2 regions of the Pseudomonas sp. JQ170C genome follow, and region 2 is predicted to be linked to the other one. Evidence: predicted binding sites of a transcription regulator. Region 2 holds the regulator's gene; the other holds the start of a gene.
The links. Region 2 encodes FliA, which starts transcription of late flagellar genes. Its sites were predicted from a motif close to CTAAAGTTTNNNNNNNNNNNGCCGNTAA; they were not measured.
Positions count from the first base shown of each region.

Region 1: U9R80_RS21670 (flagellar protein MotY) is a predicted target of FliA. The motif match lies at 3,449-3,476, and genes of this name have one in related genera.

Region 1 is NZ_CP141608.1:4,758,564-4,776,436, forward strand. Features, by position in the region: gene U9R80_RS21655 (response regulator transcription factor) at 1-102, opposite strand, end outside; gene U9R80_RS21660 (hypothetical protein) at 536-1,069, shown strand; gene U9R80_RS21665 (argininosuccinate synthase) at 1,115-2,332, opposite strand; gene U9R80_RS21670 (flagellar protein MotY) at 2,462-3,412, opposite strand; gene pyrC (dihydroorotase) at 3,543-4,589, shown strand; gene rnt (ribonuclease T) at 4,586-5,254, shown strand; gene U9R80_RS21685 (peroxiredoxin) at 5,319-5,921, opposite strand; gene U9R80_RS21690 (bacterioferritin-associated ferredoxin) at 6,154-6,372, shown strand; gene bfr (bacterioferritin) at 6,572-7,042, shown strand; gene grxD (Grx4 family monothiol glutaredoxin) at 7,098-7,433, opposite strand; gene U9R80_RS21705 (molybdopterin oxidoreductase family protein) at 7,526-9,634, opposite strand; gene argF (ornithine carbamoyltransferase) at 9,999-10,919, shown strand; gene U9R80_RS21715 (ABC transporter ATP-binding protein) at 10,916-12,025, shown strand; gene ybaK (Cys-tRNA(Pro) deacylase) at 12,097-12,567, opposite strand; gene U9R80_RS21725 (MIP/aquaporin family protein) at 12,895-13,746, shown strand; gene glpK (glycerol kinase GlpK) at 13,814-15,313, shown strand; gene U9R80_RS21735 (DeoR/GlpR family transcriptional regulator) at 15,440-16,195, shown strand; gene glpD (glycerol-3-phosphate dehydrogenase) at 16,379-17,873, shown strand, end outside.
Region 2 is NZ_CP141608.1:1,664,500-1,678,778, reverse strand. Features, by position in the region: gene U9R80_RS07785 (DUF2802 domain-containing protein) at 1-156, opposite strand, end outside; gene U9R80_RS07780 (chemotaxis protein CheW) at 158-637, opposite strand; gene U9R80_RS07775 (CheW domain-containing protein) at 698-1,522, opposite strand; gene U9R80_RS07770 (ParA family protein) at 1,522-2,310, opposite strand; gene motD (flagellar motor protein MotD) at 2,355-3,242, opposite strand; gene U9R80_RS07760 (flagellar motor protein) at 3,246-3,986, opposite strand; gene U9R80_RS07755 (protein-glutamate methylesterase/protein-glutamine glutaminase) at 3,986-5,101, opposite strand; gene U9R80_RS07750 (chemotaxis protein CheA) at 5,146-7,371, opposite strand; gene U9R80_RS07745 (protein phosphatase CheZ) at 7,384-8,172, opposite strand; gene U9R80_RS07740 (chemotaxis response regulator CheY) at 8,193-8,567, opposite strand; gene fliA (RNA polymerase sigma factor FliA) at 8,672-9,412, opposite strand; gene fleN (flagellar synthesis regulator FleN) at 9,409-10,242, opposite strand; gene flhF (flagellar biosynthesis protein FlhF) at 10,362-11,672, opposite strand; gene flhA (flagellar biosynthesis protein FlhA) at 11,684-13,813, opposite strand; gene flhB (flagellar biosynthesis protein FlhB) at 13,984-14,279, opposite strand, start outside.

The DNA of each region.
Region 1 (17,873 bases), 2.8 Mb from region 2:
GTTGTCTGTCTCCGCGTTGACCTCATAGCCATGTCGCTCCATCAACATGCGTACAGCCAGGCGAATGACAGGGTGATCATCCACGATCAGCACTTTATTCATGGGCAAATCCAATTGTTTGCTGTTCGATATTTTGTCCTCGCACAATAGCCTAGTTACAGGACAAACTGTATTACGCCAATTACGGATAAATGCATACAAAGACACAACCTACAAATTCAGCAGATAATTCCTACAGATGTAACTACCGTACACGGCACCGAAGTGGAACTACCTGCACCAGAAGAGACAATTCCCCTAAGCCCCACAACAAGGTAGCAGCACTCTATATAAGAGGCTCAATCAACAATGCGCTTACCGGCGCAGGAAAAATCATCTTCACACGCTCGATAATTACCAAAACAAACAATTGCTAATTTGCAGTTACGCTTTAAAGCACAATCTTTTCCCCTGACAGAAACCCAACCCCCTACCCGGCCTGTGATGCCCATAGTACATACCCTTGAACTTGATTCAGTCGACGGGAGGAAAGGACATGAGCAGGAGCGAACCGCGAAGTCCGTTAACAATTATTGCGATTTTCGCGGGCATTATTGAGGCGTCTGCCCTGGCCTCATTGCCGTTCCTGGGGGAGGACAGTCAGGGAATCTACACTTGGTTTTTAGTCGGATTTCCGTTCTTCCTTACTGTGCTGTTCTTTCTTACCCTGAACTTCAATTACAAGTCCCTGTGCTCGCCGGACCTGCTCGAGACCGCCGCACCTACACAGTCACCGGCGGAGCCGGAGGATCCCGCCAGCCTCAATCCACAGCCAGCAGAGAACAACGCAAACAGTGTTGTCAGCCCTGCCATGCAGGCCACTGCACAAACCCCGGAACCGCGCGAACGTGATGAAATGCCGGCGACGACAGTCACCATCAGCTTAAAGGGTGCAGGCGCCCAGCAAAGACACGACGCCTTCATTGCCCAGGCACTGCGTCAGCCCAGTGCGTCTTACGACACCTGGATAATCTGCAATCTGGAAGCCGGTACGCAAACCACCCTGGTGACCCAAGTGATCAACCCATAAAAAAACCCCGGACCAGGCCGGGGTTCTTTTTGTTCAAGGCGTCGTTCAGACCAACGAGCGGCCTTTGTTTGCGGCAATACGCATGCGCAAGGCATTCAGCTTGATGAAGCCTGCAGCGTCAGCCTGGTTGTACGCGCCACCATCTTCTTCGAAGGTGGCGATATTGGCGTCGAACAACGAGTCATCGGACTTGCGACCGGTAACAATCACATTGCCCTTGTACAGTTTCAGACGGACCACGCCGTTCACGTTGACCTGCGAGGCGTCGATCATCTGCTGCAGCATCAGACGCTCCGGGCTCCACCAGTAACCGGTGTAGATCAGGCTGGCGTACTTGACCATCAGCTCATCCTTGAGGTGAGCCACTTCGCGGTCCAGAGTGATCGACTCGATCGCCCGGTGAGCGCGCAGCATGATGGTGCCGCCTGGGGTTTCGTAGCAACCACGGGACTTCATGCCGACATAACGGTTCTCGACGATGTCCAGTCGACCGATACCGTTCTCGCCGCCAATGCGGTTCAAGGTAGCCAGTACGGTGGCTGGAGTCATCTCGACGCCGTCCAGGGCGACGATGTCACCGTTGCGGTAGGTCAGTTCCAGGTAGGTTGGAACGTCCGGCGCGGTTTCTGGCGACTTGGTCCAGCGCCACATGTCTTCTTCGTGCTCGGTCCAGGTATCCTCCAGCACGCCGCCTTCATAGGAGATGTGCAGCAGGTTGGCGTCCATCGAGTACGGCGACTTCTTCTTGCCATGGCGCTCGATCGGGATGCCGTGCTTCTCGGCATAGTCCATGAGCTTCTCGCGGGACAGCAGGTCCCACTCACGCCACGGTGCAATGACCTTGACCCCTGGCTTGAGCGCATAGGCACCCAGCTCGAAACGCACCTGGTCGTTACCCTTGCCGGTGGCGCCATGGGAAATGGCGTCGGCGCCGGTTTCGTTGGCGATTTCGATCAGGCGCTTGGCGATCAGCGGACGGGCGATGGAAGTACCCAGCAGGTACTCGCCTTCATAGACGGTGTTGGCGCGGAACATCGGGAACACGAAGTCTCGGACGAACTCTTCGCGCAGGTCATCAATGTAGATTTCCTTCACGCCCATGGCCTGTGCCTTGGCGCGGGCCGGCTCGACCTCTTCGCCCTGACCCAGGTCAGCAGTGAAAGTCACCACTTCACAGTTGTAAGTATCCTGCAGCCACTTGAGAATCACCGAAGTATCAAGGCCGCCGGAATACGCCAGTACGACCTTTTTTACGTCCGCCATGCCATCACTCCACGGGGTTGTACGGAAAGCCGTCGATTCTACCGGCCTTGCAGCAAAATTTACAGTGGGGCGACAGCTTGTGACGACAAAGCGACAGGAACTGTCGAGAGCGCGACGGACGGTCGCAGCTCAGGACTTCACCGCGGGCTTGCTGGTTTCGGCCTGGGCTGCCGGCGCCTTCGTTGCCGCAGGCGTCTCGGAGGCGTTCTCCATCGGCTTTTCCACGGGCGCCACACGGTCCAGCTGGATGTTGACCCGGCGGTTACGCGCACGGTTGGCCGAGGAGCTGTTCTTGGCCAGGGGGTAGCGCTCGCCATGAAAGCGCACGGTTATCTGGTCTTCAGCAATACCGTGGGCCTTGAAGTACTCCATGACGGCCAGTGCCCGGCGCCTTGAAAGGTCGCGATTGGTCAGGCGATTGCCACTGTTGTCGGAGTGACCGTCGAGTTCGATATGGTTGACCGTGGGGTCGGCCTTCATAAAGTCCAGGATCACATCCAGACGGGCCTTGGCATTGGCGTCCAGGTCGATGCCACCGCCGGGGAAACCGACACGCGCCTGGCGTATCTGATCGAAATTCATGGGTAGCAGCTTGGCGGCGCATACCTGGTAGTCGCCGTAGGCCTTGCTGAACTTCACCGGCAACAGGCGCACTTCCATTGCCCGCCCGGCTTCGCCCGCATAATTGCGCACAACAGTGCTGCGTCCATCGAGCAAGCCGTTGATCAGGCGACTGGCCTGGCCCTGGGAGCTGGTGAAGAGCACCCCGCTGCGGGCCATGCGCACCGACCCCAGGTTGATATCCGCACGACCTGGCTGCCAGGGCGCTGCCGCGGCAAACAGGGTCGCGGAGCCGCTACCCAGTACGTTGGTGCTCGAACGCAATTGAAACGTGGCCTGTTCGCCGGCACGGCGCACGAACTCACCGCTGCCGAAATCGGCAATCGGCTGAACCAGGCGGCACTCGAACTGATCGCCTTCGACCTTCCACTCGATATTCTCCAGACGGGTCTGGAACGTGAGTGCCGTTGCGGGCAAGCAGGCAAACACACTGAGCAAGGCAAGATAACGCTGGCGCACGGGAGGCTCCACAGATTTTCACGGTATACCTGCAGGCTATCGGTCAGGTGCGGCAAAACTTGATAGAAAGTGCTCGAACCCGGCTTTTCCGGTAGCATTCAGCTTGAGTTCGACCCGCCTGGAATCCCCAATGTCCGACCGCCTGACCCTCCTGCGTCCCGATGACTGGCACATCCATCTTCGCGATGGCGCCGTGCTGCCCCATACCGTCGGCGACGTTGCGCGCACCTTTGCCCGCGCAATCATCATGCCCAACCTGGTACCTCCGGTACGCGATGCCGCCGAAGCCGGCGCTTATCGCGAGCGCATCCTCGCTGCCCGTCCGGCGGGTAGCCGCTTCGAGCCGCTGATGGTGCTGTACCTCACCGACCGTACCCAGCCCGAGGAAATCCGCGCGGCCAAGGCCACCGGTTTCGTGCATGCCGCCAAACTCTACCCGGCCGGTGCGACCACCAACTCCGACTCCGGTGTCACCAGCGTCGATAACATTTTCGCCGCTCTCGAGGCCATGGCCGAAGTCGGCATGCCGCTGCTGGTCCACGGTGAAGTAACCCGTGGCGAGGTCGACGTATTCGACCGCGAGAAACTGTTCATCGACGAACACATGCGCCGTATCGTCGAGCGTTTCCCGACCTTGAAAGTGGTCTTCGAGCACATCACCACAAGCGATGCCGTACAGTTCGTCAACGAGGCCCCGGCCAACGTTGGCGCGACCATCACCGCCCAGCACCTGCTGTACAACCGCAACCACATGCTGGTTGGCGGTATTCGCCCGCACTTCTATTGCCTGCCGATCCTCAAGCGCAACACCCACCAGGTGGCCTTGCTGGACGCCGCCACCAGCGGCAGCAGCAAGTTCTTCCTGGGCACTGATTCGGCGCCCCATGCACGTCACGCCAAGGAAGCAGCCTGCGGTTGCGCCGGCTGCTACACCGCCTATGCGGCCATCGAGCTGTACGCCGAAGCGTTCGAGCAACGCAATGCCCTGGACAAGCTCGAAGGCTTTGCCAGCAAGCACGGCCCGGACTTCTACGGCCTGGCGCGCAACACCGACACCATTACCCTGGTTCGCGAAAGCTGGACCGCCCCAAGCAGCTTGCCGTTCGGCGAGCAAACCGTTATCCCGCTGCGCGCCGGTGAGCAACTGCGCTGGCGCCTGCTGGAGGAAACTGCGTGAGTGAAGATCTGTACGATGACCAGGATGGTCCAAGCGGTGGCCCCCGCCACCCGATGGCGGAACGTTTTCGTGGTTACCTGCCGGTAGTCGTCGATGTGGAGACCGGTGGCTTCAACAGCGCCACCGATGCCCTGCTGGAAATCGCCGCGGTCACCATCGGCATGGACGAGAAAGGATTCCTGTTCCCGGAGCACACCTACTTCTTCCGCGTCGAACCGTTTGAAGGGGCGAACATCGAGCAGGCGGCACTGGAATTCACCGGTATCAAGCTTGATCACCCGTTGCGCATGGCCGTAAGCGAAGAGTCGGCCCTGACCGACATCTTCCGTGGCGTGCGCAAGGCGCTGAAGGCCAATGGCTGCAAGCGGGCGATCCTGGTCGGGCACAACAGCAGCTTCGACCTGGGCTTCCTCAATGCTGCCGTGGCGCGTCACGACATGAAACGCAACCCGTTTCATCCGTTCTCAAGCTTCGACACCGCGACCCTCGCCGGCCTCGCCTACGGCCAGACCGTACTGGCCCGTGCCTGCCAGAGCGCCGACATCGACTTCGACGGTCGTGAAGCCCACTCGGCGCGCTACGACACCGAGAAGACGGCCGAGCTGTTCTGCGGCATTGTCAATCGCTGGAAGGAAATGGGCGGCTGGCAAGACTTCAACGACTGAGCCTGCCCCTACCACCGCCCATAAAAAAACCGGCCATCAAGGCCGGTTTTTTTGTGGCTCGCTATTACAGCTTGCCAGCGTTCTCGCTCAGGTAAGCAGCAACGCCTTCAGGCGAAGCGGTCATGCCCTTGTCGCCTTTTTTCCAGTTGGCAGGGCAGACTTCGCCGTGCTCTTCGTGGAACTGCAGGGCGTCGACCAGACGCAGCAGCTCGTCCATGTTACGGCCCAGTGGCAGGTCGTTGATGATCTGCGAACGGACAACACCTTTGTCGTCGATCAGGAACGCGCCACGGAAAGCAACGCCGCCTTCGGACTCTACGTCGTAGGCCTTGGCGATTTCGTGCTTCATGTCGGCTGCCATGATGTACTGGACGTGACCGATGCCGCCGGCATTGATCGGGGTGTTGCGCCAGGCGTTGTGGGTGAAGTGCGAGTCGATCGACACGGCGATCACTTCAACGTTGCGGTCACGGAACTCGGACATGCGGTGATCCAGAGCGATCAGCTCGGACGGGCAGACGAAGGTGAAGTCCAGTGGGTAGAAGAACACCAGGCCGTACTTGCCCTTGATGGCCGAGGCCAGGTTGAAGCTGTCGACGATTTCGCCATTGCCCAGCACAGCTGGAACGGTGAAGTCCGGGGCTTGTTTGCCAACGAGTACGCTCATTCGATATCTCCTGATGGTTTGAAACACGGTGCCAGGCAAGCTCCAGCCGACCTGACCACGCAAAGACCGGCCATGATACACGGCCAGGCGCTACACGCCGAATTTCAGGCAGCCTGAAAACGGACCTGCCGTCGGTCGCCCTGGTACGCGTCTGCCTGAATGAGCTTTGACAAGCATTCTCATTAACATTAAGCTTCTTCGCATTGAGCCTTTACCAGCGATGGTCTGCCCTATGTATGTGTGTCTTTGTGTTGGTGTAACCGACGGACAGATCCGCGATGCGATCTTTGAAGGATGCTGCAGCTACAAGGAAGTCAGAGCCGCCACCAACGTGGCGAGCCAGTGTGGCAAATGTGCCTGCCTGGCCAAGCAGGTAGTGCGTGAAACCCTGACCGAATTGCAGGTCAGCCAGGCCGCACTGCCCTACCCTGTGGAATTTACCGCAGCGTAAAAACAGCCCATTTGAAGAACCGGACCCAGCGTCCGGTTTTTTTATGCCTGTAATTCAACAAGTTAGGGCTAAAACGCGGAACACAAACATTCTTATTCCGATTAATTTTCACTTATTATTCAATAACTTAGGTTTGACAGTCGAAGTTGCGAAGCTCAAACTCCTGCTTATAGGCACACTTACAGGGCAGGACCCCATCATGAAAGGCGACGTTAGCGTCATCCAGCATCTCAACAAGATCCTCGGAAACGAGCTGGTCGCAATCAACCAATACTTCCTGCATGCCCGCATGTATGAAGACTGGGGTCTGGAAAAGCTCGGCAAGCACGAATACAAAGAATCCATCGACGAAATGAAGCACGCTGACAAACTGATCAAGCGCATTCTGTTTCTCGAAGGAATTCCCAACGTCCAGGACCTGGGCAAGCTGCTGATTGGTGAACACACCAAGGAAATGCTCGAGTGCGACCTCAAGATCGAGCAAAAAGGCCTGGTGGACCTCAAGGCCGCCATCGCCCACTGTGAAACCGTTGGCGACTTCGGCAGCCGTGAAATGCTCGAAGACATCCTAGAGTCCGAGGAAGAGCACATCGACTGGCTGGAAACCCAGTTGAGCCTGATCGACAAGGTCGGTCTGGAAAACTACCTGCAATCGCAGATGGGCGAATAATCCATCCCATAAAAAAAGCCCCGCAATGCGGGGCTTTTTTTTACCAAACCTGTATTCAGGCCTTGGCCGCCTCAGCCTTGGCTGCAGCTTCCTTGATCAGGGTCTGCAGTTCGCCGTTGGCAAACATCTCAGCCATGATGTCGGAACCGCCGACCAGCTCACCGGCAACCCACAGCTGTGGGAAGGTCGGCCAGTTGGCATACTTTGGCAGGTTGGCGCGGATTTCCGGATTCTGCAGGATATCCACGTAAGCGAATTTCTCGCCGCAACCCATTACGGCTTGCGCCGCCTTGGCCGAAAAACCGCACTGCGGGGCATTCGGCGAGCCTTTCATGTAAAGCAGAATGGTGTTGTTAGCAATCTGCTCTTTGATTGTTTCGATGATATCCATGAAGCACCTCGCGGCTGAACTTTCCGACCTGGTTGTCGGCACGGTGACGCATTGTATCGGAAAGCCAAGCATGGCGCTCGGCCTTGCCGATATCAGGCCGCAACCACTTGTACCGGCACGCCATTGAGCGCCGCATTACCCGACACCGCATCGAGCTGACGTTCATCGGTCAGGTCGTTGGCGCTGGCCCCCGGCTGATGCTGCGCAATCTCCATACGCACCCCGTTACGGGCATGGCCAAAGCCATGGGGCAGGCTCACTACCCCAGGCATGATGTCTGCGCAGGCCTGCACCTCGACCTCGATGCTGCCCACCCGTGAACTGACCCGGACCCGCTGTCCGTCCTGCAATTGCCGGGCACTCAGGTCCTCGGGGTTCATGAGCAACTGATGGCGCGGCTTGCCTTTCACCAGGCGGTGATAGTTGTGCATCCAGGAGTTGTTGCTGCGCACATGTCGACGACCAATCAGCAACAGCTGCTCCGGCGCCGCCGGTTGCTGGTCGGCAAAGCGCTGCAGATCGATGAGAATCTCCGACGGCGCGGCCTGGATGCGCTGGTTGGCGGTTTTCAGGCGCGCCGTCAGATTCGGCTGCAGCGGCCCCAGGTCGACGCCGTGCGGGTGCTGGTCAAGCGTCTCCAGCGACAGGTTGAACGCCGAACCTTGACCATAGCGTCCACTGCGCAAACCAATGTCGATCATTTGCGCTGGCGGCAGGGTCGGCTTCAATGGCTTGTCGCTGAGCCTGGCGAACGCCTTGGCCAAACCCACGAAGATTTCCCAGTCATGCAGCGCCCCATCGGGCTTGGGCAGGATCGCCCGGTTGAAACGACTGACATTACGCACGGCCAAGAGATTGAACGTGGTGTCGTAGTGATCGTTCTCCAGCGCCGAGGTGGACGGCAGGATCAAGTCTGCGTAGCGGGTGGTTTCGTTGATGTAGAGGTCAATACTGAGCATGAAGTCGAGCCCATCCAGGGCGCGCTCCAACTGCCGGCCGTTGGGGGTGGACAGCACCGGATTGCCAGCGACGGTCACCAATGCGCGAACCTGTCCTTCACCTTCGCACAGCATCTCTTCGGCCAGTGCCGCCACCGGCAGTTCGCCGCCATATTCCGGCAAACCGGAAACCCGGCTCTGCCAGGCATTGAAGTGCCCACCGCCCGTGCTGGCCACCAGGTCGACCGCAGGTTGTGTGCACAAGGCGCCGCCGACCCGGTCCAGGTTACCGCTGACCAGATTGATCAGTTGCACCAGCCAGTGACAGAGCGTGCCGAACGCCTGGGTCGAGATGCCCATGCGGCCATAGCAGACCGCCTTGTCGGCGGCGGCAAAGTCACGGGCCAGTTGGCGAATGATCGCTGCATCGACACCACACAACGGTGCCATCGTTTCGGCCGTGAAGGGTGCAATCGCCTGACGCACTTCATCCAGCCCATCGACCGGCAACGCCGTCGAACGCTCCAGACCTTCACTGAACAGGGTATTGAGCAGCCCGCAGAGCAATGCCGCATCACCGCCAGGCCGAACGAACACATGCTGGTCGGCCATGGCCGCCGTTTCACTTCGACGTGGATCAACCACCACCACTTTGCCGCCACGGGCCTGGATGGCCTTCAGGCGCTTCTCGACGTCCGGCACGGTCATGATGCTGCCATTGGACGCCAGCGGGTTACCGCCCAGAATCAGCATGAAATCCGTGTGGTCGATGTCCGGAATCGGCAACAACAAACCATGGCCATACATCAGGTAGCTGGTCAGGTGATGCGGCAGCTGGTCAACCGAAGTCGCAGAAAACCGATTGCGCGTCTTGAGCAAGCCGAGAAAGTAGTTGCTGTGGGTCATCAGCCCGTAGTTGTGCACGCTGGGGTTGCCCTGGTACACCGCCACGGCGTTCTGCCCGTGGGCCTGCTGGATGGCCCAGAGCTTGTGCGCGGCCAGCTCGAACGCTTCGTCCCAGCCGATCGCCTGCCAACTGTCGCCCACGCGCTTGTGCGGCACATGCAGGCGATCAGGGTCGTTCTGGATGTCCTGCAGGGCCACCGCCTTGGGGCAGATATGGCCTCGGCTGAAACGGTCGAGAGGGTCACCCTTGATCGAGCTGATCCGCGGCCCGGTGTCCGGTTCGTGGGTGATTTCGATGGTCAGGCCACAAATGGCTTCGCACAGGTGGCAGGCACGGTGATGCACGGTCTTGTTCATGAGCACCTCTTTCGGGTGTCTGGTAATGCGCCTGACTATGAGCCTGGGGTGCGGTGACCACCAGCGAGTTTTGCCCCGTGAATCTTGCGCCATCAGGCACAGCGATTCGCTCGGGTGTTTGCAAAGCCGCCAGCGGGCAGTGTAAAACCCTAACGCAGTAATAAAAAAATCAGCCGGCCAATGGGTTACGGCACTGGCTGCGCTATAGCCGGTGAACGCCCCACTTGGTATGACGCGACATTTAATTATAGTATTGCGTCTTCCCCTAATTCGTCGCCCCGTGCGGCTTTCGCCGCAGGTCACCTCCGTTGTTTCTGAAAACCGGCACTGTTGATCTGCGGTCTGTTGCAAAAGGTAGTCAAACATGAGCGCTAGGCACTTTCTCTCCCTGATGGATTTCACTCCCGACGAACTGCTGAGTGTGATCCGTCGAGGCATCGAGCTGAAGGACCTGCGTAACCGCGGCGTACTGTTCGAGCCCCTGAAGAACCGCGTGCTGGGCATGATTTTCGAGAAATCCTCGACGCGCACCCGGCTGTCGTTCGAAGCCGGCATGATCCAGCTCGGTGGCCAGGCCATCTTCCTGTCCCCTCGCGACACCCAACTGGGCCGTGGCGAGCCGATCGGCGACTGCGCCATCGTCATGTCGCGCATGCTCGATGCGGTGATGATCCGCACCTTCGCCCACAGTACCCTGACCGAATTTGCCGCCAACTCCCGTGTACCGGTGATCAACGGCCTGTCCGATGACCTGCACCCCTGCCAGTTGCTGGCCGACATGCAGACCTTCCTTGAGCACCGCGGCTCGATCCAGGGCAAGACCGTGGCCTGGATCGGCGACGGCAACAACATGTGCAACAGCTATATAGAAGCCGCCATCCAGTTCGACTTCCAGCTGCGTATCGCCTGCCCGGCCGAATACGAGCCCAACCCGGAATTCGTCGCCAAGGCCGGTGACCGCGTGCAGATCTTCCGCGAACCCAAGGATGCCGTGCAGGGTGCCCACCTGGTGAGCACCGATGTCTGGACTTCCATGGGCCAGGAAGAGGAAACTGCACGGCGTCTGGCCTTGTTCGCGCCTTACCAGGTAACCCGCGAACTGCTCGACCTGGCAGCACCCGATGCCCTGTTCATGCACTGCCTGCCCGCCCACCGTGGCGAGGAGATCAGCCTGGACCTGCTCGACGACCCACGTTCGGTCGCCTGGGACCAGGCCGAAAACCGCTTGCATGCACAGAAGGCGCTTCTCGAATTTCTTGTTGAACCGGCCTATCACCACGCATGAGTCAGCCTTTACTGCTTAACCTGCGCAACCTCGCCTGCGGCTATGGCGAGGCGCGCATCGTCCAGAACCTCAACCTGCACCTCAACGCCGGCGACATCGGTTGCCTGCTGGGTTCCTCGGGCTGCGGCAAGACCACCACCCTGCGCGCTATCGCAGGCTTCGAGCCTGTACACGAAGGCGAGATCCAACTGGCGGGCGAAGTCATCTCCAAGGCCGGGTTCACCCTGGCACCGGAGAAGCGCCGGATCGGCATGGTGTTCCAGGACTACGCACTGTTCCCACACCTGACGGTGGCGGAAAATATTGCCTTCGGTATCGGCAAGCACCCGCAACAGCAGCAAGTGGTCGCAGAAATGCTTGAGCTGGTGAAGCTCGGCGGGCTTGGCAAGCGCTACCCCCATGAGCTCTCCGGTGGCCAGCAGCAACGTGTGGCCCTGGCCCGCGCCCTGGCACCCGAGCCGCAATTGCTGCTGCTCGACGAACCCTTCTCCAACCTCGACGTAGAGCTGCGCAGACGCCTGAGCCATGAGGTTCGCGACATTCTCAAGAGCCGTGGCACCAGCGCCATCCTGGTCACTCACGACCAGGAAGAAGCCTTTGCCGTCAGCGATCACGTCGGTGTCTTCAAAGAAGGCCGCCTGGAGCAGTGGGACACCCCCTACAACCTCTATCACGAGCCGCTGACCCCTTTCGTGGCCAGCTTCATCGGCCAGGGTTACTTCATTCGCGGTCAGCTGACCAGCCCGGAATCGGTACGTACCGAGTTGGGCGAACTGCGCGGCAACCGCGCCTACACCTTTACCCCTGGCAGTGCGGTGGACGTGCTGCTGCGTCCGGATGACATCCTTCATGCCCCGCACAGCCCCCTGAAGGCACTGATCGTGGGCAAGAGCTTCCTTGGCGCCTCCACCTTGTATCGCCTGCAACTGCCCACCGGCAGCCAGCTCGAAGCGATTTTCCCGAGCCACATCGACCATCAGGTCGGGGCCGAGGTCGGCATCGAAGTGGCGGCCGATCACCTGGTGCTGTTTGCGGTACCGGGTAGCGTTGCAGCACAGTTGCCGGTGCCGGAGAACGGCGTTCGCCGGTACAGCTCGGCGGTCTGACACGTAACAGCCATCGCGGGGCAAGCCCGCTCCTACCGTAGGAGCGGGCTTGCCCCGCGATGCTTCAGATGTCAGTCACGGGCGATCTCGGCAAATTTCGCCTGGGTGTGCTCAGCCAGCACCGCCGATGCCAGCTCCACTTCCAGCCCGCGCCTGCCAGCGCTGACGAAAATGGTTTGAAAAGATTCGGCAGAGCGATCAATGAAGGTACGCAGGCGCTTCTTCTGACCCAGCGGGCTGATGCCGCCCAACAGATAACCGGTGGAGCGCTGGGCTGCCGCCGGATCGGCCATCTCGCACTTCTTGACGCCTGCCGCGTGGGCAAGGCCTTTCAGATCGAGACTACCCACCACAGGCACAACGGCCACCAGCAACTCGCCCTTTTCACTGCTGGCCAACAGTGTCTTGAACACCCGCGCGGGCTCAAGACCGAGCTTCTCAGCCGCCTCCAAACCGTAAGAGGCCGCTTTGGGGTCGTGTTCATAACTGTGGATATGATGTTCAGCGCGAACCTTTTTCAGCAGATCCAGGGCGGGGGTCATGCAGAGCTCCAAACAAAAAGTGAATGCCATTTCGCTGGCTACTTTAGGACAAAAATCCTTCCCCCAGCCACTGTGTCACGCCTGCACGAACGCTACGCACCCGGTGAAATTCCAACACCCTGCCCAAGACCAATAGTCAGTTTATGAATACTGGTTCACTTTCGACCTTTGACATAAGCGTTTCTTGTCTATATTTTTTCGATTCTGAATATAGCCATGCCCTGATTAGGTGCATTTTCTGCAGCCAGCCCGACCGAAATGGGGATTTCTGTCGGGTTTTTGTCGAGCGCCCACTGCGACTCACAACAAAAAGAACCGAGGGAACGAATGACGACTGCTCAACGACAACCTACGCTGTCCAGCCAATGCATGGCCGAGTTTCTAGGCACCGCACTGCTGATTTTCTTCGGCACCGGCTGCGTCGCAGCCCTCAAAGTGGCCGGCGCCAGCTTTGGCCTCTGGGAGATCAGCATCATCTGGGGCGTCGGCGTGAGCATGGCGATCTACCTGACTGCCGGGGTGTCCGGCGCCCACCTGAACCCGGCAGTAAGCATTGCGCTGTGCCTTTTTGCCGGTTTCGAGAAGCACAAGCTGCCCTTCTATATCGTTGCCCAGATCGCCGGGGCCTTCTGCGCTGCCGCACTGGTCTATACGCTCTACAGCAACCTGTTCTTCGATTACGAACAAGCCCATGAAATGATTCGTGGCAGCCAGGCCAGCCTGGAGCTTGCCTCGGTATTCTCGACGTACCCGCACCCGGCGCTTTCCACCGGCCAGGCCTTTCTGGTCGAAGTGATCATCACCGCCGTGCTGATGGCGGTGATAATGGCCCTGACCGACGACAACAACGGCTTGCCGCGCGGCGCCATGGCCCCGCTGCTGATCGGCCTGCTGATCGCGGTGATCGGCAGTGCCATGGGCCCGCTGACCGGCTTTGCCATGAACCCGGCCCGGGACTTCGGTCCCAAGCTGATGACATTCCTCGCCGGATGGGGCGAAGTCGCCTTTACTGGCGGTCGTGACATTCCCTATTTCCTGATTCCGATTTTTGCGCCGATCATAGGAGCGTGCCTTGGCGCCGCCCTGTATCGCGGCGTGATCGCTCGCAACCTGCCGGTTGCCCCGAGCGAGACCGCCCAGACCGACGCCAACCCTCAGGGCAAGACCCAGGCATCCTGATGCCGCCCCGGCGAGCCAGGCTCGCCCTGCCCTGATATCTACCTTATTTGAGTGCAAGGCCAACGTTATGACAGACAGCCAGAACAAGAACTACATCATTGCCCTGGACCAGGGCACGACCAGTTCGCGGGCCATCATTTTCGATCGCGATGCCAACGTTGTAGGCACCTCGCAGCGGGAATTCGCACAGCACTACCCGCAAGCTGGCTGGGTCGAACACGACCCGATGGAAATTTTCGCCACCCAGAGCGCGACCATGGTCGAAGCCCTGGCCCAGGCTGGCCTGAGCCATGACCAGGTTGCCGCCATCGGTATCACCAACCAGCGTGAAACCACCGTGGTCTGGGACAAGGAAACCGGCCGCCCGGTGTACAACGCCATCGTCTGGCAGTGCCGACGCAGCACCGAGATCTGCGAGCAGCTCAAGCGTGACGGCCTGCAGGACTACATCCGCGAAACCACCGGCCTGGTCACCGACCCGTACTTCTCCGGCACCAAGCTCAAGTGGGTGCTGGACAACGTCGAAGGCGCCCGTGAGCGCGCCGAGCGCGGCGAACTGCTGTTCGGTACCGTCGATAGCTGGCTGATCTGGAAGTTCTCCGGCGGCAAGGTACACGTCACCGACTACACCAACGCCTCGCGCACGATGCTCTTCAACATCCATACCCTGGAGTGGGATGAGAAGATGCTCCAGGTGCTGGATATCCCTCGGCAGATGCTGCCCCAGGTGCGTAGCTCGTCCGAGGTCTATGGCCACACCAAGAGCGGCATTGCCATCGCAGGTATTGCTGGCGACCAGCAGGCTGCATTGTTCGGCCAGATGTGCGTGGAGCCGGGCCAGGCCAAGAACACCTATGGCACCGGTTGCTTCCTGCTGATGAACACTGGCGACAAGGCAGTGAAATCGTCCCACGGCCTGCTGACCACCATTGCCTGCGGCCCCCGCGGTGAAGTGGCCTACGCCCTGGAAGGTGCGGTGTTCAACGGTGGCTCCACGGTGCAGTGGCTGCGCGACGAACTGAAGATCGTCAATGACGCCCACGACACCGAGTACTTCGCCAGCAAGGTCAAGGACAGCAACGGCGTGTACCTGGTGCCAGCCTTCACCGGCCTGGGCGCGCCCTACTGGGACCCCTACGCCCGTGGCGCACTGTTCGGCCTGACCCGCGGCGTGAAAGTCGACCACATCATCCGCGCGGCCCTGGAGTCGATCGCCTTCCAGACCCGCGATGTACTCGACGCCATGCAACAGGACTGCGGTCAGCGCCTGAGCGAGCTGCGCGTGGATGGCGGCGCGGTCGCCAACAACTTCCTCATGCAGTTCCAGGCCGACATTCTCGGTACCTGTGTCGAGCGTCCACAAATGCGTGAAACCACCGCCCTGGGCGCCGCCTACCTGGCCGGTCTTGCCTGTGGTTTCTGGAGCGGCCTGGACGAGCTGCGCGGCAAAGCGATCATCGAGCGCGAGTTCACTCCGCAGCTCGAAGAGGCCCAGAAAGAGAAGCTGTATGCCGGTTGGCTGAAGGCAGTGGATCGCACCCGGGACTGGGAGCCGCACGAGGAGTAACCAGAGCCTCTTTGTGCGGCAAGCCCGCTCCTGGCGCAGGGGCGGGCTTGCCCCACGATACTGGTGGTAAGTGAAATCCTGCGGCATCATGGCGAAATTTGCCCCGGCAGCCCAGAAGGACCGCCCATGAACCTGCCCCCTCGCCAACAACAGATCCTCGAACTGGTCCGCGAACGCGGTTACGTCAGTATCGAAGAAATGGCGCAGCTATTCGTCGTCACCCCGCAAACCATCCGCCGTGATATCAACCAACTGGCCGAAGTGAACCTGCTACGCCGCTACCACGGTGGCGCAGCCTATGACTCCAGCATCGAAAACACTGCCTATGCCATGCGCGCCGATCAGATGCGCGATGAAAAGCAGCGTATTGCCGAAGCCATCGCCGCCCAGATCCCGGATCACGCCTCGCTGTTCATCAACATCGGCACCACCACCGAATCCATCGCTCGCGCCCTGCTCAATCACAACCACCTGAAAATCATCACCAACAACCTGCATGTGGCCTCGATCCTCAGCGCCAAGGACGATTTCGAGGTGCTGCTGGCAGGTGGCAACGTGCGTCGTGACGGGGGCGTGGTGGGCCAGGCCAGTGTCGATTTCATCAATCAGTTCAAAGTCGACTTTGCCCTGGTTGGCATCAGCGGTATCGACGAGGATGGCAGCCTGCTCGACTTTGACTACCAGGAAGTCCGGGTTTCCCAGGCGATCATCGCAAATGCCCGCCAGGTCATCCTCGCCGCCGACTCCAGCAAGTTCGGCCGCAACGCCATGGTGCGCCTGGGCTCGATCAGCCTGATCGACTGCCTGGTAACCGACCAGGCGCCCGTACCTGCCCTCACCCAATTGCTCAACCAATACAAGATCCGCCTGGACGTGGTCTGAGCCCTCCACCACTGCTGCCGCAATGGCGGCAGTGGAAATGTTCGTTATTTTTCATTTAATTGTCATCCGATCAGTATTTTCTATGGGAAGCGACTGGCAGCAGGCATTCCGTTGCGCTAATATTTTCGTAAATGAACATCAATGTTCAAATTCGATGTTAGAAAAGTTTAAAGGAAGCCGCCCGTGCCCCATCCCAGCCCGTCATCGCCTGCCCTTGCCGATCTCTACGACCTCGCCGTAATTGGTGGTGGCATCAATGGCGTGGGCATCGCCGCCGATGCAGCGGGACGCGGCCTGTCGGTGTTCCTTTGCGAAAAGGACGACCTTGCCAGCCACACCTCGTCCGCCAGCAGCAAGCTGATCCACGGCGGCCTGCGCTACCTGGAGCACTATGAGTTCCGCCTGGTGCGCGAAGCCCTGGCCGAGCGTGAAGTGCTGTTGGCCAAGGCACCGCATATCGTCAAGCCGATGCGCTTCGTGCTGCCTCATCGCCCGCACCTGCGTCCAGCCTGGATGATCCGCGCCGGCCTGTTCCTCTATGACAACCTGGGCAAACGCAAGCAACTGGGCGCCTCGCGCAGCCTGCGCTTCGGCCCGGGCAACCCGCTCAAGCCCAGCATCACCCGCGGTTTCGAGTATGCCGACTGCGCCGTCGATGACGCCCGCCTCGTGGTGCTCAACGCCATGGCGGCCCGCGAGAAAGGCGCGCACATCCGTACCCGCACGCGTTGCGTGAGTGCGCACCGGGTCGATGGCGTGTGGCATGTGCAGCTAGAAAATGCCGACGGCAGCCTGCAGTCGATCAAAGCCCGGGCGCTGGTCAACGCGGCCGGCCCGTGGGTGGCCAAGTTCATCCAGGACGACCTCAAACTCGATGCCCCCTATGGCATTCGCCTGATCCAGGGCAGCCACCTGATCGTGCCCAAGCTCTACGAGGGCGAGCACGCCTATATCCTGCAGAACGAAGACCAGCGGATTGTCTTCGCCATTCCCTACCTGGATCGCTTCACCCTGATCGGCACCACCGACCGTGAGTACACCGGCGACCCGGCCAAAGTGGCGATCACCGACGCCGAAACCGACTACCTGCTCAACGTGGTCAACGCGCACTTCACTCACACGCTCAGCCGCGCCGATATCCTGCATACCTTTGCCGGTGTGCGTCCGCTGTGCAATGACGAGTCCGACAACCCCTCGGCAGTGACCCGCGACTACACCCTGGCGCTCTCTGCCAGCACCGGTGAAGCACCACTGCTGTCGGTTTTCGGCGGCAAGCTGACCACCTACCGCAAGCTGGCCGAATCGGCCATGAGCGAACTGGCGCCATTCTTCACCCAGATGCGTGGCAGTTGGACCGCCACCGCGCCGCTGCCGGGTGGCGAAGCGATGACCACCACCCAAGCGCTGGCCGATGCGATCCTGGCGCGCTGCGGCTGGCTGCCGGCCGAGATTGCCAAGCGTTGGGCGCTGACCTACGGCAGCCGTGTATGGCGCGTGCTCGAAGGCGTGCAAGGCCCTGAAGACCTCGGCGATGCCATCGGCGGCGGCCTGTTCACCCGCGAGGTGGACTACCTGCGCAGCGAAGAATGGGCCATGAGCGCTGACGACATTCTCTGGCGCCGTACCAAGCTTGGCCTGTTCACCACGGCAACTGAACAACAGGCCCTGCGCGACTACC
Region 2 (14,279 bases):
GCGCTTGGCCAGGTCCTTGATGCGCTGGTCGCGCAACGCATCACCCTGGGCCTGCTGAGCGGCCAGTTCACGCTGGCGCTTGCTGTAGCTCAAGAAGAGCCACAGGCTCACTGCCCACAGCAGCGCCAGAAATATGACTGCAGCCTCAAAGATCAACTCAGATGTTCTCCAGCTCGGACCACTCTTCCTCGGTCATCATCTTGTCCAGCTCGACCAGGATCAGCAGTTCGTTGTTCTTGTTGCACACGCCCTGAATGAACTTGGCCGATTCTTCGTTACCGACATTCGGTGCGGTTTCGATCTCGGACTGGCGCAGGTAAACCACTTCGGCAACGCTGTCGACCAGGATGCCGACCACTTGCTTGTCCGCCTCGATGATGACGATACGGCTGTTGTCGGTAATTTCACTCGACATCAGGCCGAAGCGCTGACGGGTGTCGATCACGGTGACCACATTGCCGCGCAGGTTGATGATGCCCAGCACATAGCTTGGGGCACCGGGGACCGGGGCGATTTCGGTATAGCGCAGGACTTCCTGCACCTGCATCACATTGATGCCGTAGGACTCGTTGTCCAGCTTGAAGGTAACCCACTGCAGGATCGGATCTTCGGAACCTTGCGCAGACGACTTTTTCATTCCCCTATCCCTCAAAATCCGCCTTCGGCGGTGTGCTCAGTGCGGTCGCGGTGCGACCGATCATTTATGGCTGATGTTCATGTGCTTGACCGCGCCGCTGGCAATCAACCCTGCCAGTTCGGCGACGTCGAGCAATGCACACATGTGTTCGATAACCGTGCCGGCCAGCCAAGGCCGCAGGCCACGCTGGCTGCGCCACTTGATCTCGTTGGGGTCCAGACGCAGCGATCGGCTGACCTGGTGTACCGCCAGCCCCCACTCATGGCCCTGGACCGAAATCACGTATTGCAGGCCCTGGCGAAAATCGTCGCGGTAGCGGTCGGGCATGACCCAGCGCGCGGTGTCCAGCACCTTCAAGTTGCCACCCTGGCTCGGCAGGATGCCCAGGAACCAGTCCGGCTGGCCGAACAGCGGCGTCAGCTCATGACCTTCCAGCGAGTAGATCGAGCCCAGGCACACCAACGGCACCGCCAGGGTCAACCCGGCGACATCGAACAGCAGGCACTCAAAGGGCTCGCCAGCCCAGGCCGGGCGACCGTCCACGGTCACGGGCGGCACTGGCTGGCTGATTGAAGCCGGCAGGTGCACGTCCACCAGCGGCTCGACCGCAGCCGGCACGGGGTCAACTTCTGGCATGTCAGCTGACAGCACTGGAGGTTCCGGCGCGAAAACCCGCAGCGGTACCGCCTCTACCGCGACGGCGACGGGCGCGCTGGCGACCTTAGCGTCGCGAACCTGCTCCTCGAGCACGGCGGCCTCGAAGTCATCGCTCTCGGCTGCCGGCTCGGGCAGCTCGAGGGCCTCGGTGGCCTCATACAGCAAGCCGTCGAGGTAGGACTGCAGGGCCAGCTGCGGGCCGGAGGCCAGCTGTAATGGACGGTTCATCAGGCCACCTGCTGGGCGAGGTTGTGCGTCAGCAGATGCTTGAGCAGTGCCCGGTAGGCCACCACCCCGCGACTCTTGCCGTCGAACTGGGAGGGTGTCTGCCCGGCCCGGCTGGCATCGCGCAGGCGGGTATCCACCGGGATGTAGCCCTGCCAGATGGTCTCCGGGTACGCGTCACGCAGCATGCGCAAGGTGCCCATCGAGGCCTGGGTGCGACGGTCGAACAGGGTCGGCACGATGTGATAGGGCAAGGCCTGCTTGCGCGAGCGGTTGACCATCGCCAGGGTGCTGACCATGCGTTCAAGGCCCTTGACCGCCAGGTACTCGGTTTGCACCGGGATCACCAGCTGCTGGCTGGCCGCCAGGGCGTTGACCATCAGCACGCCGAGCAGCGGCGGGCTGTCGATGATGGCGTAGTCGAAATCCTGCCACAGCTGCGCCAGAGACTTGGCGATCACCAGGCCCAGGCCGCTTTGCCCGGGCGACTGACGCTCCAGCACGGCCAGCGCGGTACTGGAGGGCAGCAGGGAAATATTCGGGTCGCTGGTTGGCAGCAGCAGTTGCCCGGGCAAGCCTTCAGGCACCGCACCCTTGTGCAGGAACAGGTCGTAGCAGCTGTGTTCCAGCACGTCCGGGTTGTGCCCGAAGTAGCTGGTCATGGACCCATGGGGGTCGAGGTCGACGACGACCACACGCTTGCCCGCCTCGGCCAGCAAACCGGCCAGGGCGATGGACGTGGTGGTCTTGCCGACGCCACCTTTTTGATTGGCTACTGCCCAGACTCTCATTACGTTGCTTCCTCCCGGTACGGCGGCTGCCCTGCCGGGAACGGTTATAAGTTCGGTGACGGAGGATTGACGCGACTGCCCCCCGACGGCGGTGATTGTGCTGGCGGTGCAGTTTGTGTGCCAGCACGCTTCAACGCCGCGTCCGGCGTGGCATTGGCGCTGCCCGAAGCGGTCAGGCTGCGGCGCACTTCAAGGTTGCGCGAGATCACCAGCACGACCCGCCGATTGCGCGCGCGCCCCTCGGCCGTGTCGTTGCCGGCAATGGGCTGGAACTCGCCATAGCCCACCGAGGCCATGCGCGCCGGATTGACACCGTCCATGGCCAGCAAGCGGACGATGCTCGCCGCCCGTGCCGATGACAGCTCCCAGTTGGTCGGGTACTGCGCGGTGCGAATCGGCAAGTCGTCGGTAAAGCCTTCGACATGCACGGGGTTGGCGAAGGGTTTGAGGATCCTGGCCACCTTCTCGATGATGCTGAAGGCAATGTCGCTTGGCATGGCATCGCCGCTGCCGAACAACAGCGAGGAGTTGAGCTCGATCTCCACCCACAGTTCGTTGCCACGCACGGTCATCTGGTCGGACTTGATCAGGTCGCCAAAGGCATCGCGCACATCGTCGGCAATCGACTTGAGCGGATCATTGCTGGCGCCCGCAACGCCTGCATCAACCTGCTCGCTGTCCTTGACCAGGGGTTCGGCGGGCCTGACGCTGAGCGGACGCTCATCGCCGATCGGGATCGGCCGCATGCTCCGCTCGGGGTCGTTGAACACGCCGATCAGGGCCTCGGAAACGATCTTGTACTTGCCCTCGTTGATCGAGGATATCGAGTACATGACCACGAAGAAGGCGAACAGCAAGGTGATGAAGTCCGCGTAGGACACCAGCCAGCGTTCGTGGTTTTCATGTTCCTCGGGTGGTCGACGGCGCGCCATGTGTTACTCCATGAAGCCCTGAAGCTTCAGCTCGATCGAGCGCGGGTTCTCGCCTTCGGCGATTGACAACAGCCCTTCCAGGAGCATTTCCCGGTAGCGCGACTGACGCAGGGCCAGGGCCTTGAGCTTGTTGGCCACTGGCAGGAGGATCAAGTTGGCGCTGGCCACGCCATAGATCGTGGCCACGAAGGCCACCGCAATGCCGGTACCGAGTTGCGAAGGGTCGGCCAGATTGCCCATTACATGGATCAGGCCCATGACCGCACCGATGATGCCGATGGTTGGCGCGTAGCCGCCCATGCACTCAAACACCTTGGCCGCCTGGATATCGCGGCTTTCCTGGGTGTAGAAATCAACTTCAAGAATGCTGCGGATGGCTTCGGGCTCGGCGCCATCGACCAGCAACTGCAGGCCCTTGCGCGCATAGGGGTCAGGCTCGGCATCGGCCACGCCTTCAAGGCCCAGCAGGCCTTCCTTGCGCGCGGTCAGGCTCCAGTTCACGACCCGGTCAATGCCACCGGCCAGGTCGACCCGGGGCGGGAAGATGATCCAGCGGACAATCTGCAGCGCGCGCTTGAAGGCGCTCATGGGCGACTGCAGCAATGCCGCCGCCAGGGTACCGCCCAGGACGATCAGCGCCGCCGGGCCGTTGATCAGCGCCGACAGGTGACCGCCTTCGAGGTAGTTGCCACCGACAATCGCGACAAAGGCCAGGATGATGCCGATCAGGCTCAGGACATCCATCAGACGCAGGCCTCGACCAGGTGCTTGCCGATCTCGTCCAGGCTGTACACCGCATCGGCCAGGTTGGCTTTGACGATCGCCATGGGCATGCCATAGATCACGCAGCTGGCTTCATCCTGGGCCCACACCGTGCTGCCGCCCTGCTTGAGCAGGCGCGCGCCTTCACGGCCATCGGCGCCCATGCCGGTGAGCACCACCGACAGAACCTTGTCGCCGTAGGACTTGGCTGCCGAACCAAAGGTGATGTCCACGCAGGGCTTGTAGTTCAGGCGCTCGTCGCCGGGCAGTATCTTCACCGCACCGCGGCCGTCCACCATCATCTGCTTGCCACCCGGAGCCAGCAGGGCCAGGCCGGGGCGCAGCATGTCGCCGTCCTCGGCTTCCTTGACGCTGATCTTGCACAGCTTGTCGAGACGCTCGGCGAAGGCCTTGGTGAAGGCCGCCGGCATGTGCTGGACCAACACGATCGGCGCCGGGAAATTGGCCGGCAACTGGGTCAGTACCCGTTGCAGTGCCACCGGGCCACCGGTGGAGGTACCAATGGCCACCAGCTTGTAGGGCTTGCGCTTGGGTGCCGGCGACGTCGCGGCCGCAGTGCTGCGCACCGGGGCCGCAGGGCGTGGTGCCGGGCTGGCGCCCAGGCTGCTGACACTTGGCTGGACGTGGGCCACTGACTGCGGGGCGGGCGTGGGGCTGGCATATGCGCTGACACGCCGGTTGCTGCGCGAAATGGTGTGGACCTTTTCGCACAGCAGTTGCTTGACCTTCTCGGGGTTGCGCGAGATGTCTTCAAAGTTCTTGGGCAGGTAGTCGACCGCGCCGGCATCCAGCGCATCGAGGGTGACGCGGGCGCCTTCGTGGGTCAGCGAGGAGAACATCAACACCGGGGTCGGGCAGCGCTGCATGATGTGTCGCACTGCGGTGATGCCGTCCATCATGGGCATTTCGTAGTCCATGGTGATGACATCGGGCTTGAGCGACAGTGCCTGGTCGATCGCTTCCTTGCCGTTGGTTGCGGTACCGACGACCTGGATAGTCGGGTCCGCTGAAAGAATTTCCGAGACACGGCGGCGGAAGAAACCGGAATCATCCACCACCAGGACCTTGACTGCCATAAACACTCCATTAGGGGGCGCGGCATGCGGCCGCGCCACCAGAATCAAATACGCCGGGCGGCGTAACGCTTGAGCATGCTTGGCACATCGAGGATCAGCGCAATGCGCCCGTCACCGGTAATGGTGGCGCCCGACATGCCGGGAGTGCCCTGGAGCATCTTGCCCAGCGGTTTGATGACCACTTCTTCCTGGCCCACCAACTGATCGACGACGAAGCCGATCCGCTGGGTGCCTACCGAAAGGATCACCACGTGCCCTTCGCGTTGCTCTTCATGAGCGGCGGAACTGACCAGCCAGCGCTTGAGGTAGAACAGCGGCAAGGCTTTGTCGCGCACGATCACCACCTCCTGGCCGTCGACCACGTTGGTGCGCGACAGGTCCAGGTGGAAGATCTCGTTGACGTTGACCAGCGGGAAGGCGAACGCCTGGTTGCCCAGCATCACCATCAGGGTCGGCATGATCGCCAGGGTCAGCGGGACCTTGATGACGATCTTCGAGCCCAGGCCCTTGGTCGAGTAGATATTGATCGAGCCGTTGAGCTGGGCAATCTTGGTCTTCACCACGTCCATGCCGACGCCACGCCCGGACACGTCCGAGATCTCGGTCTTGGTCGAGAAGCCCGGGGCGAAGATCAGGTTGTAGCACTCGGTGTCGCTCAGGCGCTCGGCGGCATCCTTGTCCATCACCCCGCGCTTGACCGCAATGGCGCGCAGGACGTTGGCGTCCATGCCCTTGCCGTCATCGGAGATCGACAGCAGGATGTGATCGCCCTCCTGCTCGGCCGACAGCACCACCTTGCCGCTGCGAGTCTTGCCGGCGGCTTCGCGCTCTTCGGGGGTTTCGATGCCGTGGTCGACGGCGTTGCGCACCAAGTGCACAAGCGGGTCGGCCAGCGCCTCGACGAGGTTCTTGTCGAGGTCGGTTTCTTCACCGACCAGCTCAAGGTTGATCTCTTTCTTCAGTTGCCGGGCCAGGTCGCGTACCAGGCGCGGGAAGCGACCGAAGACCTTCTTGATCGGCTGCATGCGGGTTTTCATCACCGCGGTCTGCAGGTCGGCCGTGACCACGTCCAGGTTGGACACCGCCTTGGACATGGCTTCATCGCCGCTGTTCAGGCCCAGGCGCACCAGGCGGTTACGCACCAGCACCAGTTCGCCGACCATGTTCATGATCTCGTCCAGGCGTGCGGTATCGACCCGCACGGTGGTTTCCGCTTCGCTGGCCGGGTGCTTCTCGGCAGCGGGCGACGCCTGTCGGGCCGGTGCCGGTGCAGCCGCCTTGGCAGGCGCAGCAGCGGCAGCAGGCTTGGCAGCCGCCACCGGGGCCTGGGCCGGAGCCGAGACAGGCTTGGCCGCTACCGCAGCGGTTGACGACGCGGCCGGGGCCACGCTGTCTGGGGTGAACTTGCCCTTGCCGTGCAGCTCATCGAGCAGGGCTTCGAATTCGTGTTCGCTGATGTGATCGGCAGCAGGCTCGGCTACTGGCGCAGGTGCCTGGGCCGCCGCCGCAGGCAATGCATCGACGGCAAAGGTGCCCTTGCCATGCAGTTGGTCGAGCAGCGCTTCAAATTCGTCGTCGGTGATTTCGTCGCTGGCGCCCTGGGCCGCTACCGGCTCGGCCGCTGCTGGTGCCGCAAGGCTGTCGGGGGCGAACTGGCCCTTGCCGTGCAGTTGGTCGAGCAACGACTCGAACTCGGCGTCAGTGATTTCATCGCTGGCTGCGTCGGGTGCCTGGGCCTGGGCTTCAGCCTCGGCCTTGACCGCATTGAGCGAGTCGAGCAGCTGCTCGAATTCGGTGTCGGTGATGTCTGCTTCGGCGGCGGCCTGGGGGGCTGTCTCCTGCACAGGCTCGGCCACAGGGGCCGGCGCTTGTTCGGCACCCGCCGGCTCGGCCAGGCGCGACAAGGCCGCCAGCAGCTCAGGCGTGGCCGGGGTGACATCGGTGCGCTCGCGCACCTGACCGAACATGCTGTTGACGGTATCCAGGGCTTCCAGGACCACGTCCATCAGTTCGGCATCGACGCGCCGCTCACCCTTGCGCAGGATGTCGAAAACGTTCTCGGCGATGTGGCAGCACTCCACCAGCTCGTTGAGCTGGAGGAAGCCGGCGCCCCCTTTTACAGTGTGAAAACCGCGAAAGATCGCATTGAGCAGGTCGGCATCATCCGGGCGGCTTTCCAGCTCGACCAGTTGCTCGGACAGTTGCTCAAGAATCTCGCCGGCTTCTACCAGAAAATCCTGAAGGATTTCTTCATCGGCGCCGAAGCTCATTAAACGTGCTCCCTAAAAACCCAGGCTGGATAGCAGATCATCGACATCGTCCTGACCGGACACAACGTCTTCACGTTTATCGGCATGAATCTGCGGACCTTCACCCCGGGCCGGATGTTTTTCTTGATCTTTTTCAGCGCGCAGCTGCTGGTGGTCATGTTCGATACCGGCAAAGCGGTCGACCTGACTGGCCATCAGCACGAGCTTGAGCAGATTGCTTTCTACTTCGGTGACCAGTGCAGTGACGCGTTTGATCACCTGACCGGTCAGGTCTTGGTAGTCCTGAGCCAGCAGAATGTCGTTGAGGTGCCCGGCGACCTTGCGGTTGCCCTCGGCGCTGCGTGTCAGGAAACTGTCAACGCGCTTGGCCAGCTCACGGAACTCCGGCGCGGCCACTTCGCGGCGCATGAAACGCTGCCAGTCAACGCTCAGCGCCCTCGCCTCTTCGCCCAGTTCGTTGAGTACCGGGGTACTGGCTTCGACCAGGTCCATGGTGCGGTTGGCCGCGCCTTCGGTCAGCTTGACCACATAGGACAGGCGCTCGGTCGCATCGGTGATCTGCGACACTTCTTCGGCCTGCGGCATGTGCGGGTCGATCTGGAAGCTGACGATCGCGCTGTGCAGCTCACGCGTAAGCTTGCCGACTTCCTGGTACAGGCCACGGTCACGGGTCTGGTTCAGCTGATGGATCAGTTGTACCGCGTCGCCGAACTTGCCTCGCTCGAGGCTGTCGACCAGTTCCTGGGCGTGCTTCTTGAGCGTGGACTCGAACTCGCCCAAGGATGTTTGTGTTTGCTCCATAGCGCCCCCGTGGCGTGTCTTCAGCTGTTGACGCGCTCGAAGATCTTCTCGATTTTTTCTTTCAGCACCTGGGCCGTGAAAGGCTTGACCACGTAGCCATTGACGCCGGCCTGGGCCGCTTCGATGATCTGCTCGCGCTTGGCCTCGGCGGTTACCATCAGCACCGGCAGGTGCTTGAGGCGCTCGTCGGCGCGCACTTTGCGCAGCAGGTCGATGCCGGACATGCCAGGCATGTTCCAGTCGGTCACGAGAAAGTCGAAATGGCCGTTTTCGAGCATCGGCAACGCGGTGTTGCCGTCGTCAGCTTCCTGGGTGTTGGTGAAGCCCAGGTCACGCAGCAGGTTCTTGATGATCCGCCGCATCGTCGAGAAGTCGTCGACGATGAGGATTTTCATGTCTTTGTTCAATTAGACCTCCAAGCAGTCTTTAACGCGTTCAGCGCAGAACGCGCATTCAATCAATTCGGGCACTACATTTCGCGACTGCATTGAACCTGCGTTCAACGCGCTCGCCATTCTCCCAGGCGACTGCGCAAACGCGCTGCACACTGGCTGTGCAACTGGCTGACACGTGACTCGCTGACCCCCAGTACCTCACCGATTTCCTTGAGGTTCAGCTCTTCGTCGTAGTACAGGGCCAGGACCAGACGCTCACGCTCAGGCAAGTTGGCGATGGCGTCGGCCAGGGCCGCCTGGAAGCGCTCGTCTTCCAGGTCGCGCGACGGCTCGAGCTGGGCACTGGCGCCATCCTCGTGCAGGCCTTCATGTTCGCCGTCCTGCAACAGGTCGTCGAAACTGAACAGGCGACTGCCCAGGGTGTCATTCAAAATCCCGTAGTAATCATCGAGACTCAATTGAAGTTCGGCAGCAACCTCGTGATCTTTAGCGTCACGACCGGTTTTTGCTTCAATTGCGCGAATCGCGTCACTGACCATACGGGTGTTGCGGTGAACCGAACGTGGCGCCCAGTCCCCCTTGCGTACTTCGTCCAGCATTGCGCCGCGGATCCGGATGCCGGCGTAGGTCTCGAAACTGGCACCCTTGCTGGCGTCGTACTTGTTGGACACTTCGAGCAGGCCGATCATGCCGGCCTGGATCAGATCCTCCACCTGCACACTGGCCGGCAGACGCGCCAGCAGGTGATAGGCGATGCGCTTGACCAACGGCGCATAACGCTCGATCAACTCATACTGGGCATCTCGCGATGCCTTGCTGTACATCCGATATCCGCTGGCGCTCATAGCACAGGGCCCGCACTCGTCGGCTGCACCAGGCGCTCGACGAAAAACTCCAGGTGACCGCGCGGGTTGGCCGGCAACGGCCAGGTGTCGACTTTCTGGGCAATGGCCTTGAATGCCAGCGCGCACTTGGAACGCGGGAATGCCTCATAGACCGCGCGCTGCTTCTGCACGGCCTTGCGCACGCATTCGTCGTACGGTACGGCGCCGACGTATTGTAGGGCCACGTCCAGGAAGCGATCCGTGACCTTGGTCAACTTGGCGAACAAGTTGCGCCCTTCCTGCGGGCTCTGCGCCATGTTCGCCAGTACACGGAAACGGTTCATGCCGTAATCGCGATTGAGCAGTTTGATCAGCGCGTAGGCGTCGGTGATCGAGGTCGGCTCGTCACACACCACCAGCAACACTTCCTGCGCGGCGCGAACGAAACTGACCACCGACTCACCGATACCCGCAGCGGTATCGATCACCAGCACGTCGAGGTTGTCGCCCAGTTCGCTGAACGCCTGGATCAGGCCTGCGTGCTGTGCCGGCGCCAGGTGCACCATGCTCTGCGTGCCGGAGGCTGCCGGTACGATGCGTACACCGCCCGGCCCCTGCAACAGCACGTCGCGCAATTCACAGCGGCCTTCGATCACGTCGGCCAGGGTTCGCTTGGGCGTCAGCCCCAGTAGAACGTCGACGCTGGCCAGGCCCAGGTCGGCATCCAGCAGCATGACCCTACGGCCAAGCTCTGCCAGCGCCAACGACAGGTTCACCGACACATTGGTCTTGCCGACGCCACCTTTACCGCCAGTTACGGCGATTACCTGTACGGGATGCATGCTACCCATTTTTGTTCAATACCTTGTCTTGCTTAGACTGAGGCCACATAGCCGGCTGCGCTTTCAACACCTGAAAAATGCATGGCAGACCATCAATGCAGATACTTTGCAACGTCTTCACAATCACCTCAGCCAACACGCTTGCCGTGGCTGTGGTAGAGATCAGCGAACATATCGGCCATCGCCTCTTCGCTGGGCTCCTCCTGCATCTGCACGCTGACCGCACGGCTCACCAACTGGTGGCGACGCGGCAAGTGCAGATCGTCAGGAATGCGCGGCCCATCGGTTAGATAGGCCACTGGCAATTCATGACTGATGGCCAGGCTCAGGACTTCGCCGAGGCTGGCCGTTTCATCAAGTTTGGTCAGGATGCACCCGGCCAGCCCACAGCGCTTGTAGCTGTGATAGGCGGCAGTGAGCACCTGCTTCTGGCTGGTCGTCGCCAGCACCAGGTAATTCCTGGCGGCAATGCCGCGTCCGGCCAGGGTTTCAAGCTGCATGCGCAGGGCCGGGTCACTGGCCTGCAGGCCGGCGGTGTCAATCAGGATCACCCGTTTGCGCAGCAGCGGCTCCAGCGCCTGGGCCAGAGATTGGCCAGGGTCGACGTGGGTCACCGAGACGTTGAGGATGCGACCCAGTGTCTTGAGCTGCTCCTGCGCGCCGATACGGAAACTGTCCATGCTCACCAGGGCCATGTTCTGCGCGCCGTACTTGAGCACATAGCGCGCCGCAAGCTTGGCCAGGGTGGTGGTCTTGCCCATGCCGGCCGGGCCGACCATGGCAATGACACCGCCCTCTTCAATCGGCTCGACCTCCGGCACATGGATACGCCGCGCCAGGTGCGCGAGCAGCATGCGCCAGGCATGGCGCGGCTCGTCGATACCGACGATCTGATCGAGCAGCTCACGGGCAATCGGGCCGGTCAGGCCGATGCGCTGCAGGCGCCGCCAGAGATTGGCCTGTTGCGGCTGGCTGCCTTGCAGCTGGCTCCAGGCAAGCGAGCCCAACTGCACTTCGAGCAGTTCACGCAGGCCGTTGAGCTCCGAGCGCATGGCATCGAACAGGCGCGGGTCGACCGGTGCCGGTGCAGGCGCCTGGGGCGCGGCCGGCTCATCCACATGGGAGTCGACCAGCGGCTCGGAGGCGGTCAGCGGCAAGCCTGCAAACAGCTGGCGGTTGGCATCATCGCTGTCGCTGCGGGTACTGAGCTCGGCCTGGGCCGTGACAATCCGCGACTGCGTCTTGCGCAGTTCATCTTCCAGCTCCACATTCGGAACCCGTGGCGCCAGGGCAGACAGCTTGTAGTCCAGCGCAGCCGTCAGCTCGACACCGCCAGCAATCCGTCGGTTGCCGATGATGGCGGCATCAGCCCCCAGCTCATCTCGAACCAGCTTCATGGCCTGACGCATATCGGCGGCGAAAAAACGCTTAACTTGCATAACCCACTACCTCAGCCGTTGGGGCCTACTGTGGCAACGATGGTAACTTGCTTGTTGTCAGGTATTTCCTGATACGCCAAAACATGCAAATTCGGTACAGCCAGGCGACCAAAGCGCGACAGCATTGCACGGACCGGTCCTGCGACCAGCAGGATCGCCGGCTGCCCTTGCATCTCTTGACGCTGGGCAGCTTCGATCAACGAACGCTGAAGCTTTTCAGCCATGCTCGGCTCAAGAAGAACACCGTCTTCCTGACCTTGCCCGGCCCTTTGCAGACTATTGAGCAAAATCTGTTCCAACCTTGGTTCAAGGGTGATCACAGGCAGCTCGGACTCAACGCCGACAATGCTTTGCACGATGGCGCGACACAATCCGACGCGCACCACTGCCACCAGCGCGGCGGTATCTTGACTCTTGCCGGCATTGTTGGCGATAGCCTCGGCAATGCTACGGATATCACGCACCGGCACCTGCTCGGCAAGTAGCGCCTGCAGCACCTTGAGCAGCCCCGACAATGAAATGACACCCGGTACCAGCTCCTCGGCAAGCTTAGGCGATGCCTTGGCCAACACCTGCAAGAGTTGCTGGACCTCCTCGTGGCCGATCAACTCATGGCAGTGCTTGTGCAGAATCTGGTTGAGGTGGGTGGCGACCACGGTACTGGCATCCACCACGGTATAGCCCAGCGATTGCGCCTGGCTGCGCTGGCCGACGTCGATCCACACCGCCTCCAGGCCGAAGGCCGGGTCGCGGGCGGCAATGCCGTTGAGGGTGCCGAAAACCTGCCCCGGGTTGATCGCAAGCTCGCGGTCCGGGTAGATCTCGGCCTCGGCCAGGATCACCCCCATCAGGGTCAGGCGATAGGCGCTGGGCGCCAGGTCCAGGTTGTCGCGAATGTGTACCGTGGGCATGAGAAAGCCCAGGTCCTGGGAGAGCTTCTTGCGCACCCCCTTGATCCGCGCCAGCAATTGCCCACCCTGGTTGCGATCCACCAGGGGAATCAGCCGGTAACCCACCTCCAGGCCGATCATGTCGATGGGCGTGACGTCATCCCAACCCAGTTCCTTGGTATCGGCCGCGCGCTGTGGCGATGGCAACAAGTCCTGCTGACGCTGCACTTCCTCCAGGGCCTTTTGCTTGACCTGATTCTGTTTGCGCCACACCAGGTAGGCACCGCCGGCGGCCAGCAGGCCCAGGCTCAGGAAGGCAACATGCGGCATGCCCGGCACCAGGCCCATAACGATCATCACGCCCGCCGATACGCCCAGCGCCTTGGGCGAATCGAACATCTGCCGATTGATCTGGTTGCCCATGTCCTCGGAGCCGGAGGCACGGGTCACCATGATTGCGGCGGCGGTGGACAACAGCAGCGACGGCAGTTGCGCCACCAAACCGTCACCGATGGTCAACAGCGCGTAGACTTTGCCGGCGTCGCCGAAGGTCATGCCGTGCTGGAACATACCGACCAGCATGCCGCCGATCAGGTTGATGAACAGGATCAGCAGGCCGGCGATGGCGTCACCGCGCACGAACTTGCTGGCACCGTCCATAGAACCGTAGAACTCGGCCTCCTGGGCCACTTCCGAACGCCGCGCCTTGGCCTGGCTCTGATCGATCAGGCCGGCGTTGAGGTCGGCGTCGATGGCCATCTGCTTGCCCGGCATCGCATCGAGGGTAAAGCGTGCGCTCACCTCGGAAATACGCCCGGCACCCTTGGTCACCACCACGAAGTTGATGATCATCAGGATCGCGAACACCACGATACCGACCACATAGTTGCCGCCGATCACCACCTCGCCGAAGGCCTGGATCACCTTACCGGCGGCGGCATGGCCTTCATGACCATGGAGCATCACCACCCGCGTGGACGCCACGTTCAGGGCCAGGCGCAGCAAGGTGGCCACCAGCAGGATGGTTGGGAAAGCGGCGAAATCCAGCGGGCGCAGGGCGTAGACGCAGACCAGCAGGACCACGATCGACAAGGCGATGTTGAAGGTGAAAAACACGTCGAGCAGGAACGGCGGGATCGGCAACATCATCATTGCCAGCATCACCAGCAGCAACAGCGGCACACCCAGGTTACCCCGGCCCAGGCCGGCCAGGTTGTTGCGGGCACTGTTGATTAACTGAGAGCGATCCACCGGTATTCCTCGTTAGCTCAAGCAAAACTTTGACGCGAAATGACGCGCGCAGCGCTGCCTTTGCAAGAAGCTTTCCAACTTTTCAAATACCGGGGAATTAGGCTGCAGGAGCGGGCTTGCCCCGCGATAGCGTTGTGCCTGACACATCGGCTCGCGGGGCAAGCCCGCTCCTACTGGTCGCGGCGCAGGTCCGGCGGGATCGGCAGGTCTTTGAGCGGCTCCGGCGGCTTGCCCTTGCCCGCCCGGTACTGGCGGATCTGGTAGACGTAGGCCAGCACCTGGGCGACCGCCAGGTACAGGCCCGCCGGGATTTCCTGCTCAAGCTCGGTGGAGTAGTAGATCGAACGCGCCAGCGCCGGGGATTCGAGCAGCTGGATGTTGTGCTCCTGGCCGATCTCTCGGATCTTCAAGGCCAGGAAGTCCGTGCCCTTGGCCAGCAACAGCGGCGCCGCGCCCTTCTCCGGGT